2 regions of the Burkholderia sp. BCC1999 genome follow, and region 2 is predicted to be linked to the other one. Evidence: riboswitches for the same ligand, from Rfam matches in the RefSeq annotation. Region 2 holds a riboswitch; the other holds the start of a gene.
The links. Region 2 has a riboswitch for manganese ahead of U5809_RS18330 (sodium:calcium antiporter). Riboswitches for the same ligand answer to the same signal wherever they lie in the genome.
Positions count from the first base shown of each region.

Region 1: it holds a riboswitch for manganese, as region 2 does, so the genes downstream of both, U5809_RS08405 (TMEM165/GDT1 family protein) here and U5809_RS18330 (sodium:calcium antiporter) in region 2, are expected to answer to the same signal.

Region 1 is NZ_CAJPHP010000005.1:48,838-54,556, forward strand. It holds gene U5809_RS08390 (adenosine deaminase) at 1-343, shown strand, start outside; gene U5809_RS08395 (hypothetical protein) at 371-712, shown strand; gene guaD (guanine deaminase) at 709-2,028, shown strand; yybP-ykoY riboswitch at 2,170-2,307, shown strand; gene U5809_RS08405 (TMEM165/GDT1 family protein) at 2,386-2,958, shown strand; gene U5809_RS08410 (DUF4136 domain-containing protein) at 3,011-3,709, opposite strand; gene pepN (aminopeptidase N) at 3,899-5,719, shown strand, end outside.
Region 2 is NZ_CAJPHP010000011.1:222,229-227,947, reverse strand. It holds gene U5809_RS18340 (efflux RND transporter permease subunit) at 1-2,365, shown strand, start outside; gene U5809_RS18335 (copper-binding protein) at 2,362-2,730, shown strand; gene U5809_RS18330 (sodium:calcium antiporter) at 2,831-3,841, opposite strand; yybP-ykoY riboswitch at 3,927-4,090, opposite strand; gene U5809_RS18325 (metal/formaldehyde-sensitive transcriptional repressor) at 4,211-4,486, shown strand; gene dmeF (CDF family Co(II)/Ni(II) efflux transporter DmeF) at 4,499-5,515, shown strand; gene U5809_RS18315 (DUF1289 domain-containing protein) at 5,518-5,703, shown strand.

The DNA.
Region 1 (5,719 bases), on a different contig from region 2:
CAGCATCGAAGACGCGGCGCTCGTCGAACGCCTCGCCAAAACGCGCACCGCGCTGACCGTCTGCCCGCTGTCGAACCTGAAGCTGTGCGTGTTCGACGACATGGCGAAGCACACGCTGAAGGCGCTGCTCGAGCGCGGCGTCGCGGTGACGATCAACTCCGACGATCCGGCCTATTTCGGCGGCTACGTCAATGAAAACTACTTCGCGACGGCCGAAGGGCTGCAGCTCACGGATGCCGAAGTCCATGCGGTGATCCGCAACGGCTTCGAAGCGTCGTTCATCGAACCGGCGCAGCGCGACGCACTGTACGCGCGCCTCGACGCGTACTGGCAGGCCGCGTGACGGCCCGCATCGAGGAACGCTAGACAGATGAGACACGGCATCCGCTTCGCGACCACCGGTTCGGCCTTGCGCCGGGCCGGTCGCGGGCGTGCGCGCGTGGCGACGGCACGGTTCGTCGTCGCCCGCTCGTGCCTGCCGTCGCGGTGTGCCGTTCCGTTCGCCGCCGCATCGGTCACGAGCGCAACGGCTGCGAGGTTAGCCGGCAACCACTGGCTGGCGGCTTCGGCCGCCACGTTCGCCCGCGCACTCGCCTTCGGTCGTGCCGCACGCAGCGTGCCGCAACCGCTCGCGAAGCACCGTCCCGCCCCCGTGCGGCGTCGATCGCTTTCTTCTGTTCGCCTTACCTTGATGCAGGACCATTCGTCATGACGCAAACCGCTTTCCGTTCCCAGCTGCTGACCTTCAACGGCGACCCGGCGCAATCGAGCCAGGCCGCGAACCACGAGACCGACGGCCTCCTGATCGTCGCTGACGGCAAGGTCGTCGCGGCCGGCCCGTATGCACAGCTCGCGGCGACGCTCGCGCGCGACGCGGTCGTCCACGACCTGAGCGACAAGCTGATCGTGCCCGGCTTCATCGACACGCACATCCACTATCCGCAGACGGACATGATCGCGTCGCCGGCGCCGGGCCTGCTGCCGTGGCTCGACAAGTACACGTTCCCGACCGAGCGCCAGTTCGGCGACCCCGAGCATGCACGCGAAGTCGCCGATTTCTTCGTCGACGAACTGCTTGCGTGCGGCACGACGAGCGCGCTCGTCTACTGCACGGTGCACAAGCAGTCGGCCGATGCCCTGTTCGCGGCGAGCGACGCGCGCGACCTGCGGATGATCGCGGGCAAGGTGCTGATGGACCGCAACTGCCCCGAGTTCCTGCGCGACACCGCGCAATCGGGTTATGACGACAGCGCCGAGCTGATCGACCGCTGGCATGGCAAGGGCCGCCAGATGTACGCGCTCACGCCGCGCTTCGCACCGACGTCGACCGAGGCCCAGCTCGAAGCGTGCGGCGAACTCGCGCGCCGCCATCCGGACGTGTTCGTGCAGAGCCACGTCGCGGAAAACGTCGACGAAGTGAAATGGGTGGCCGAGCTGTTCCCGGGCCATCGCAGCTATCTCGACATCTATGACCGCTACGGTCTGCTGCGTCCGCGCGCGGTGTACGGCCACTGCATCCACCTCGACGACGAGGACCGCCGCCGGATGGCCGAGACGCGCACCGTCGTCGCGCACTGCCCGACGTCCAACTTCTTCCTCGGCAGCGGGCTGTTCGACTTCGACAAGGCCGGCGAACACGACGTGCCCGTCACGCTCGCGACCGACGTCGGCGGCGGCACGTCGTTCTCGATGCTGCAGACGATGAACGAGGCGCACAAGGTCGCGCGGCTGTCGGGCCACCACCTGACCGCGACGCGGATGTTCTGGCTCGCGACGGCCGGCGCCGCGCAGGCGCTCGACCTCGCCGACACGGTCGGCACGCTCAAGCCGCGCACCGAGGCCGACTTCGTCGTGCTCGACCCGCAGGCCACGCCGCTGCTGGCGCGGCGCACGAAGCGCGCGGATTCGCTCGAGGAACTGCTGTTCGCGTTCGCACTGCTCGGCGACGACCGCGCGGTGTACCGCACCTACGCGGCCGGCGAGCTCGTCCACGAGCGCGGCGCCGCGCGCCGCCCGGCCGCCGCGTAACGGTAACGGTAACGGCCCGCCGGAACGCTGTCCCGGCCGGCGCGGCACATTCGCCGCCGCGCCTGCCGGGCAGCCGGACGCGGATCGGGCCCCGACACCCTGCCCGACCGCCTTCCAGCACGCAATGCGCCGTGCTAGAATTCGCCGCTCATTGGGGAGTAGCCGCTCCGCTCGATGTCCCGCGCCCCCGGCGCGCATCGTGACGGAGGCGTCCGTCAACAGACTTGGCCGTACGGCCATGGCGGACGCAGCCACCTAGGCCTGGCGAGACCGATGGTTCACAGTGCGCCGCATCAGGGCCCGGCGCGCCGTGGATCGTCGCTCGCACGCACAACACCGGCCCGTGGAACCCCATCCGTGTCCCAAGCCTTCCTGATCTCCACCGGCGCCGTCGCCCTCGCTGAAATCGGCGACAAGACCCAATTGCTTTCCCTCGTCCTGGCCGCGCGCTATCGCAAGCCGGTGCCGATCATTCTCGGTGTGCTCGTCGCGACACTCGTGAACCACGGTTTCGCCGGCGCACTCGGCGAATGGCTCGGCGCGCTCGTCACGCCGTCGATCATGCGCTGGGCGCTCGCGTTCTCGTTCATCGCGATGGGGTTGTGGATTCTCGTGCCGGACAAGCTCGACGCCGACGAAGCCAACGCCAACCGTTCGCGGCTCGGCGTGTTCGGCGCGACGCTCGTCGCGTTCTTCCTCGCGGAAATGGGCGACAAGACACAGATCGCGACCGTCGCGCTGGCTGCGCGCTTCCAGGACTACATCGGCGTGGTGGCCGGCACGACGTTCGGGATGATGCTCGCGAACGTGCCGGCGATCCTGCTCGGCGACCGCTTCGCGCACCGCCTGCCGACCAAGCTCGTGCACGGGATCGCAGCCGTGCTGTTCGTCGTGCTCGGCGCGCTGGCGCTGCTGGGTATCGGGGTCTGACGGAAAGGGATGGCCGGCGCGGCCGGACGGCCGCGCCGAAATGAATACCGCGTTATTTCGCGACGGCCACGCCCGAGGCCGGTGCAACCGGCACCGCGCGTTCGTTGGCGGCCGGCGCCGCCGGCCCGCCGCGCTTGTCGACCGGCAGCCGGACCGAGCGGACCGCGCCGTTCGACAGCGGGAAATCGGCGAGCGCGCTACGCGCGAGGAACGGCATCGCGTACAGCAGCGTGCCGTTGTCGCCGGTCGTGCGCGCGGACACGTTGTACACCTCCTTGCCCGTCGCCCGCTCGGTGATGCGGATACCGAGCGTGTAGTCGAACACCTGGTACGTCTGCGCGACATAGCCGGCCGGCATCGGCCCCCAGGGACCCCACGGGCCCCACGGCCCGCGCCGCCAGTACGGCCCCGGCGCGAACCACGGGTCGTAGTAGACCGGCTGCGGCACCGTCACGAGATCGCTGCCGACCGCATAGGTCAGCCCGACGAGATAGCGCGCCTGCGCCGGCGGCACCTGCCGGAACGCATACGCGGACAGCTCGTTCGCGACGATCGGCTCGTAGGTCGACTGCTCGATGCTGTTCTTCTGCGCATCGGTGCGCGTGAACGCATAGGTGCGTGTCGCGTCGCTGCCGCTCCAGTCGGAGAAGGCCGTGACCTGGGTCGTCACATAGCTGGTGCAGCCCGTCAGCAGCGCCACGCACAGCGCCGCCGCCCAGCCCGCACCGCGAAAAATCCAATCGCGTTTCATGTTGATCCTCGTCGATCCGTCACCCGTTCGTCGCACCGCGCGAACCGTAACGGGATGCCGATAATACGCGGACTGCCGGAAGCGGTAAAAAGTTCGCCCGGCACGCAGCCGCAAGCCTTTGTACAATGGCCCGGTTCGCCTGGCCCGCGTGACGGGCCCGCCCCCCCCACTCCACCGATCTCGACGACCATGTCCGACAACGCCTCCTCCACCGTGATCCGCCGCGCCGACTACACGCCGCCGGCCTTCCTCATCGATTCCGTCGCGCTCGAATTCGATCTCGCGCCGGCCCGCACGATCGTCAGGAATACGATGCGCGTGCGCCGCAATCCGGATGCCGCGCCCGCGCCGCACCTGGAGCTGATGGGCGAAGCGCTCGAATTCGTCGGCGCATGGCTGGACGGCGCTCCGCATGGCGCCGTGCGCGCGCACGAGCACGGGCTGACGGTCGAGAACGTGCCCGATGCGTTCGAGCTGACGCTCGAAAGCGCATGCGCACCCGACCAGAATACGACGCTGTCTGGCCTCTACGTGTCGAGCGGCAACTTCTTCACGCAGTGCGAAGCCGAAGGCTTTCGCCGCATCACCTACTTCCTCGACCGCCCCGACGTGATGGCGTCGTACATCGTCACGCTGCGCGCCGACAAGGCCGCGTACCCGGTGTTGCTGTCGAACGGCAACCTCGTCGATTCGGGCGACCTGCCCGACGGCCGCCACTTCGCGAAGTGGGAAGACCCGTTCCGCAAGCCGAGCTACCTGTTCGCACTGGTCGCCGGCAAGCTCGTCGCGATCGAGGAGAAGATCACGAGCGGCTCGGGCAAGGAAAAGCTGCTGCAGGTGTGGGTCGAACCGGCCGACCTCGACAAGACGCGTCACGCGATGGATTCGCTGATCCATTCGATCCGCTGGGATGAAAAGCGCTTCGGCCTCGAGCTCGATCTCGACCGCTTCATGATCGTCGCGGTGGGCGACTTCAACATGGGCGCGATGGAGAACAAGGGGCTCAACATCTTCAACACGAAGTACGTGCTGGCGAACCCCGAGACCGCGACCGATACCGACTTCGCGAACATCGAATCGGTGGTCGGCCACGAGTACTTCCACAACTGGACCGGCAACCGCGTGACCTGCCGCGACTGGTTCCAGCTGAGCCTGAAGGAAGGCCTGACGGTGTTCCGCGACCAGGAATTCTCGGCCGACATGGCCGCGGGCGACGATGTCGAATCGGCGGCCCGCGCGGTCAAGCGCATCGAGGACGTGCGCGTGCTGCGCCAGCTGCAGTTCGCCGAGGATGCGGGCCCGATGGCGCACCCGGTGCGCCCGGAGAGCTACGTCGAGATCAACAACTTCTACACGATGACCGTCTACGAGAAAGGCTCGGAAGTCGTGCGGATGTACCAGACGCTGTTCGGCCGCGACGGTTTCCGCAAGGGGATGGACCTGTACTTCAAGCGTCACGACGGCCATGCGGTGACCTGCGACGACTTCCGTCACGCGATGGCCGACGCAAACGGGCGCGACCTCGCGCAGTTCGAGCGCTGGTACAGCCAGGCCGGCACGCCGCGCGTGTCGGTGCGCACCGCGTACGACGCGGCCGCGCGCCGCTATACGGTCACGCTCGCGCAGGGCTACGGCGACGCGTCGCCGGCCGCGCGCGAAACACAGCAGGGGCCGCTGCTGATTCCGTTCGCGATCGGCCTGATCGGCCGCGACGGCCGCGACCTGCCGCTGCGCCTCGACGGCGAAGCCGCCGCTGCAGGCACGACGCGCGTGCTCGACTTCACCGACACCGAGCAGACCTTCACGTTCGTCGACGTGCCGGAAGCGCCGCTGCCGTCGCTGCTGCGCAACTTCTCGTCGCCGGTGATCGTCGAGTACGACTATAGCGACGACGATCTCGCGTTCCTGCTCGCGCACGACAGCGATCCGTTCAACCGCTGGGAGGCCGGCCAGCGCCTCGCGACGCGCGCGCTGCTGACGCTCGCCTCGCGTGCCGCCGCAAACGAACCG
Region 2 (5,719 bases):
GGGCGAGGTGGCGGGCGGCGTCGTCGTGATGCGCTCGGGCAAGAACGCACTGACGACGATCGATGCGGTGAAGGCGAAGCTCGCCGGCCTGAAGCGTTCGCTGCCGCCCGGCGTCGAGATCGTCACGACCTATGATCGTTCGCAACTGATCGAGCGCGCCGTCGGCAACCTGAAGGACAAGCTGATCGAGGAATTCGTCATCGTCGGGATCGTCTGCGCGGTGTTCCTGTTCCATCTGCGCAGCGCGTTCGTCGCGATCCTGTCGCTGCCGCTCGGCGTGCTGGCCGCGTTCATCGTGATGCGCTACCAGGGCGTGAACGCGAACCTGATGTCGCTCGGCGGGATCGCGATCGCGATCGGCGCGATGATCGACGCGGCGATCGTGATGATCGAGAACGCGCACAAGCATCTGGAAGCGTACGACCACGCGCATCCGGGCGAGCCGCTCACGGTCGCGCGCCGCTGGGAGCTCGTTGCGGCGTCGGCGGCGGAAGTCGGGCCCGCGCTGTTCTTCTCGCTGCTGATCATCACGCTGTCGTTCATTCCGGTGTTTTCGCTGGAAGGGCAGGAGGGCAAGCTGTTCGCGCCGCTGGCGTTCACGAAGACCTATACGATCGCCGCGGCCGCCGGGTTGTCGGTCACGCTGGTGCCGGTGCTGATGGGCTATCTCGTGCGCGGCCGCATTCCGCACGAACACGCGAACCCGATCAACCGCGTGCTGATCCGCCTGTACCGGCCACTGCTCGAGGCGACGCTGCGGCGCCCGTGGTTCGCGATCGGCGTCGCGGTCGTCGCGCTCGTGCTGACGGCCATGCCGTTGTCGCGGCTCGGCGGCGAATTCATGCCGCCGCTCGACGAAGGCGACCTGCTGTACATGCCGACCGCGCTGCCGGGCATTTCGGCGGACAAGGCGAGCGAGCTGCTGCAGCAGACCGACCGGCTGATCAAGACCGTGCCCGAGGTCGACACGGTGTTCGGCAAATCGGGTCGCGCCGATACCGCGACCGATCCCGCGCCGCTCGAGATGTTCGAGACGACGATTCGCTTCAAGCCGCGCAGCGCGTGGCGGCCCGGCATGACGCCGGAGAAGCTCGTCGACGAACTCGACCGGACGGTGAAGGTGCCAGGTCTGTCGAACGTGTGGGTGCCGCCGATCCGCAACCGGCTCGACATGCTATCCACCGGGATCAAGACGCCGGTCGGCGTGAAGATTTCCGGGCCTGACCTGGCCGGCATCGACGCGATCGCGAAGCAGGTCGAGGCCGCGGTGAAGCCCGTGCCGGGTGTCACCTCCGCGCTCGCGGAGCGGCTGAACGGCGGCCGCTACATCGACGTCGACATCGACCGGCTCGCCGCCGCGCGCTACGGGCTGTCGGTGGCCGATATCCAGTCGGTCGTGTCGTCGGCGGTCGGCGGCGACGATGTCGGTGAAGTGATCGCGGGGCGCGAGCGCTTTCCGATCAACATCCGCTATCCGCGCGAGATCCGCGATTCGCTCGAGAACCTGCGGCAACTGCCGGTTGTCACCGCGCGCGGCGCGCAGATCCGCCTCGGCGACGTCGCGCGCATCGACATCGCCGACGGGCCGCCGATGATTCGCAGCGAGAACGCGCGGCTGTCCGGCTATGTGTACGTCGATCTCCGCGGCGTCGACCTGAGCACGGCGGTCCGTGCCATGCAGCAGGCCGTCGCGCAACAGGTCGCGTTGCCGCCCGGCTATTCGATCGCGTGGTCGGGGCAGTTCGAGTATCTCGAACGCGCGGCGGCGACGTTGCGCACCGTCGTGCCCGTCACGCTCGTCGTGATCTTCGTGCTGCTGTTCCTCACGTTCGACTCGGCGGCCGACGCGCTGCTGCTGATGTCGACGGTGCCGTTCGCGCTGGTCGGCGGCTTCTGGCTCGTGTGGGCGCTCGGCCATGCGGTGTCGGTCGCGACGTCGGTCGGCTTCATCGCGCTCGCGGGCGTGGCCGCCGAGTTCGGCGTCGTGATGCTGCTGTACCTGAAGGGCGCGCTGCAGCGCCGGCTCGATGCCGGTGAACCGCTGACCGATGCGGTGCTGCTCGACGCGATCCGCGAAGGCGCGGTGCTGCGCGTGCGGCCGAAGGCAATGACGGTCGCCGTCGTGCTCGCCGGGCTCGTGCCGATCATGGTCGGCCACGGCGCCGGCTCCGAAGTCATGCAGCGTATCGCCGCGCCGATGGTCGGCGGCATGGTCACGGCGCCGCTGCTGTCGATGTTCGTCATTCCCGCCGCGTGGCTCCTGCTTCAGCGCCGTCGTGCGCGAAGCGCGGGCCGGGCGCGGCATTCCGATGCAGTTCCTTCCGGCACGAACGTGCCATCCATCCCAACCGGAGAATCACGATGAAGATGAATCAATTGATCGCCACCGCAACCGCCGTCGTCGCGCTCGGCGTTGCCGCCGTACCGGCGTTTGCCGCCGGCGAGATGTCGGGCATGGACATGTCCGGCATGAAGATGTCGTCGGACGGTGCGGCCGATTCGACTGCCGCGCTGACCGATGCCGAAGTGAAGAAGGTCGATGCCGCGAGCGGCAAGATCACGCTGAAGCACGGCGCCCTCGACAACGTCGGGATGCCGGCGATGACGATGGCGTTCAAGGCGAAGGACGCCGCGATGCTCGCGCACGCGCATGCGGGCGACAAGGTGAAGGTGCGGATCGAGAAGGTCGACGGCACGCTGACGATCGTCAAGCTCGTCAAGGGTTCCTGATCGTCCGGGGCGGGCGCAACCGTCGCCCGCATCCTGCACCTTGAAGCGCGCCGCGCCGACGTGTCCGTCGGCCGGCGCGCCCGGTCCTGGCGTCAGTACGTCAGCGCACAAGCGTCAGGACCAGATACCCTGCATAACCCGCGCCGTTCGCGAGCAACGCCCAGATCGCGAGCCCGCGCGTACGCGCGTTGAAGCGCAACCATGCAGCCGCCGCGAGCGTGATGATCACGCCGGTCAGCACTTCGGGGCGCGGCTCCCACGGCGTCAGCATGATGCCGATCGCGGGCAGCAGCGTACCCTGGAACACCATCGCGCCGGTGATGTTGCCGAACGCGAGCGTGTCCTTCTTGCGGCGGATCCACAGCACGCTGTTGACCTTCTCCGGCAGTTCCGTCGCGATCGGCACGATGATCAGCGACAGCAGCAGCGCCGAGATGCCGAGCACCTGCGACACGCCTTCCACGCCGTGAATGAAGCCCTTCGCGCCGCCGATCAGCAGCGCGAGGCCGATCAGCAACTGCAGCGCGATCGTCGCAAGATTGGTCGGCAGGCCCACGCGCGACAGGAACATCGTGTGCGGCGCCTCGGTGCCGTGCCCGGCATCGACGAGCCGGGTCGACGCGCGGAACGTCATCACGACGTACATCACGTAGATGCCGACCAGCATTGCGGCGAGCAGCGCGCGCACGGCCCAGTTGTGATGCGGGACGAACATCGCCGCGGTGGCCAGCGAGAACGCGGCGAGGAAGTAGTTCATGTCGCGCACGAAGCCCGTGCGTTCCGGTGCGATCGTGCCGCGCAGCCCGCGCGAGCGGATCACGGCGAGTGTCATCAGGAACGTGGTGAGCGTCGCGAGCATCAGCGGTGCGCCGAGAATCGCGCCGACGCCGATTTCCTCGTTCACGGCCTGGTTCGCCGTGCCGCCGGCCAGGGCGAGCAGCGGCACCATCGTTTCGGGCAGCGCCGTGCCGACGGCCGCGAACAGCGAACCGGTCACGCCTTCGGAAATCTTCAGGCGTTCGCCGAGATGTTCGAGCGCATTGGTGAAGACCTCGGCCGCGATGAGGATGACGATCAGCATGAACGCCAGTTCGAGGAGCATGAAGGTCATGCGGCACCTCCGCAGGCACGTGGAGGGCGGGCGGGGGAGCGCGGGGACAAGACGGCGGGGAACATGGGGACTCCGTGGTCGGACGCTGAAGAACCATGGCGCATCCGCCGACGTCCGACCAGGAACGACGCGATGCGCCCATGGTCTCGCCAGGCCGATCAGGCTGAACGCGCCACGGCCACAGGCCGAGTGTGTTGACGCGTTCGCTTTCCGGGGACGGAAAGCAGGCTACTCCCCAAAGACGAAGGGCAGTCTAGCCGAGCGGATTTCTTTCGACAAGCCTTCACTTCAAAAAAATATACCCCTCTCCCCTATAGGGGAAGCCTTCCGGATATATACTCCCCTTCCCTATTCAGGAGCCCGTCGTCGATGAGCCATACCGTCCGTGAAAAACAGAAGTTGCTGAACCGCGTGCGTCGAATCAAGGGCCAGGTCGAGGCCATCGAGCGCGCGCTCGGGGACGAGCGCGGCTGCAACGAGGTCCTGCAATTGATCACGAGTTGCCGCGGCGCAATGAACGGGTTGCTGGCCGTCGTGCTGGAAGACCACATTCGCGAGCATCTGGTCGATGCGCACGAACCTGACGCACACGAAGGCAGCGCGACCGAGCAGCTGATCGACGTGGTGCATAGCTATTTCAAGTAATCGGGGCAGAGCATGAATGCTTTCCGGGATGACGCGTTCGGCGCGGGGCATGACCATATCTTCCTCGGCGATGCGCACGAGCAGAACGAACGGAAGACGTGGATGGTCATCGGCCTGTGCTCGGCGATGATGGTGGCCGAGATCGTCGGCGGCACGCTGTTCGGATCGCTCGCGCTCGTCGCCGACGGGTTGCACATGTCGACGCACGCAGGCGCGATGCTGATCGCCGCGCTGGCCTATACCTATGCGCGCAAGCATGCGGACGATCCGCGCTTCGTGTTCGGCACCGGCAAGCTGGGCGACCTGGCCGGCTTCACGAGCGCGATCGTGCTGGCGATGATCGCGATCCTGATCGGCTACGAGGCGATTGCGCGTCTGCTTGCGCCCGTTCCCATTCATTTCGGCGAAGCGATTCCGATTGCCGTGCTGGGGCTCGCGGTGAACCTCGCCAGCGTGTGGCTGCTGAGCGGCGGCCATCACCATGGGCATGGCCATGACCATGGGCACGGTCATCATCATGGGCACGACCACGATCACGATCACGACGATGATGACCATCACGCGCATCACGATCACGGTTCGCAAACGGCGGCCCATCGCGACCACAACATCCGGTCGGCCTACGTTCACGTGATCGCCGACGCGGCCGTGTCGGTGCTGGCCATCGTCGGCCTGCTGCTCGCCCGCGCGTTCGGCTGGGTCTGGATGGATCCCGTCGCGGGCATTATCGGCGCGCTCGTGATCGCGAACTGGTCGTACGGGCTGATGCGCGATACGGGCGGCATCCTGCTCGACGTCAACGTCGATCGCAAGCTGGCGGCGCGCGTACGTCATGCGATCGAGGCGCTTGGCGACAAGGTCAACGATCTTCACGTGTGGCGTGTCGGCCCCGGCCACATGAGCGCGATCGTGTCGGTCGAGACCGTCGATACGGTGCGCGACGCGCGTTTCTACCATGCGCTGATCGAGGGTTTCGACGGCGTGTCGCACGTGACCGTCGAAGTGATGACGCCTGCGAAGGCGGCCTGACCGTGGCAGTGAAATCACCCTGTATCGAACTTTGCGCGTTTGACGGCCGGACGGGCTTTTGTGTCGGCTGCCTGCGCACGCGCGACGAGGCGCGTGACTGGAGGAAGATGACCGACCATCGCCGGCACCAGATACTGAACGACCGCAATCGCCGCCAGGCGAAAATCCGGCGCGAGCCGGGGGAGTGACGGTGTTCGGTGGCGC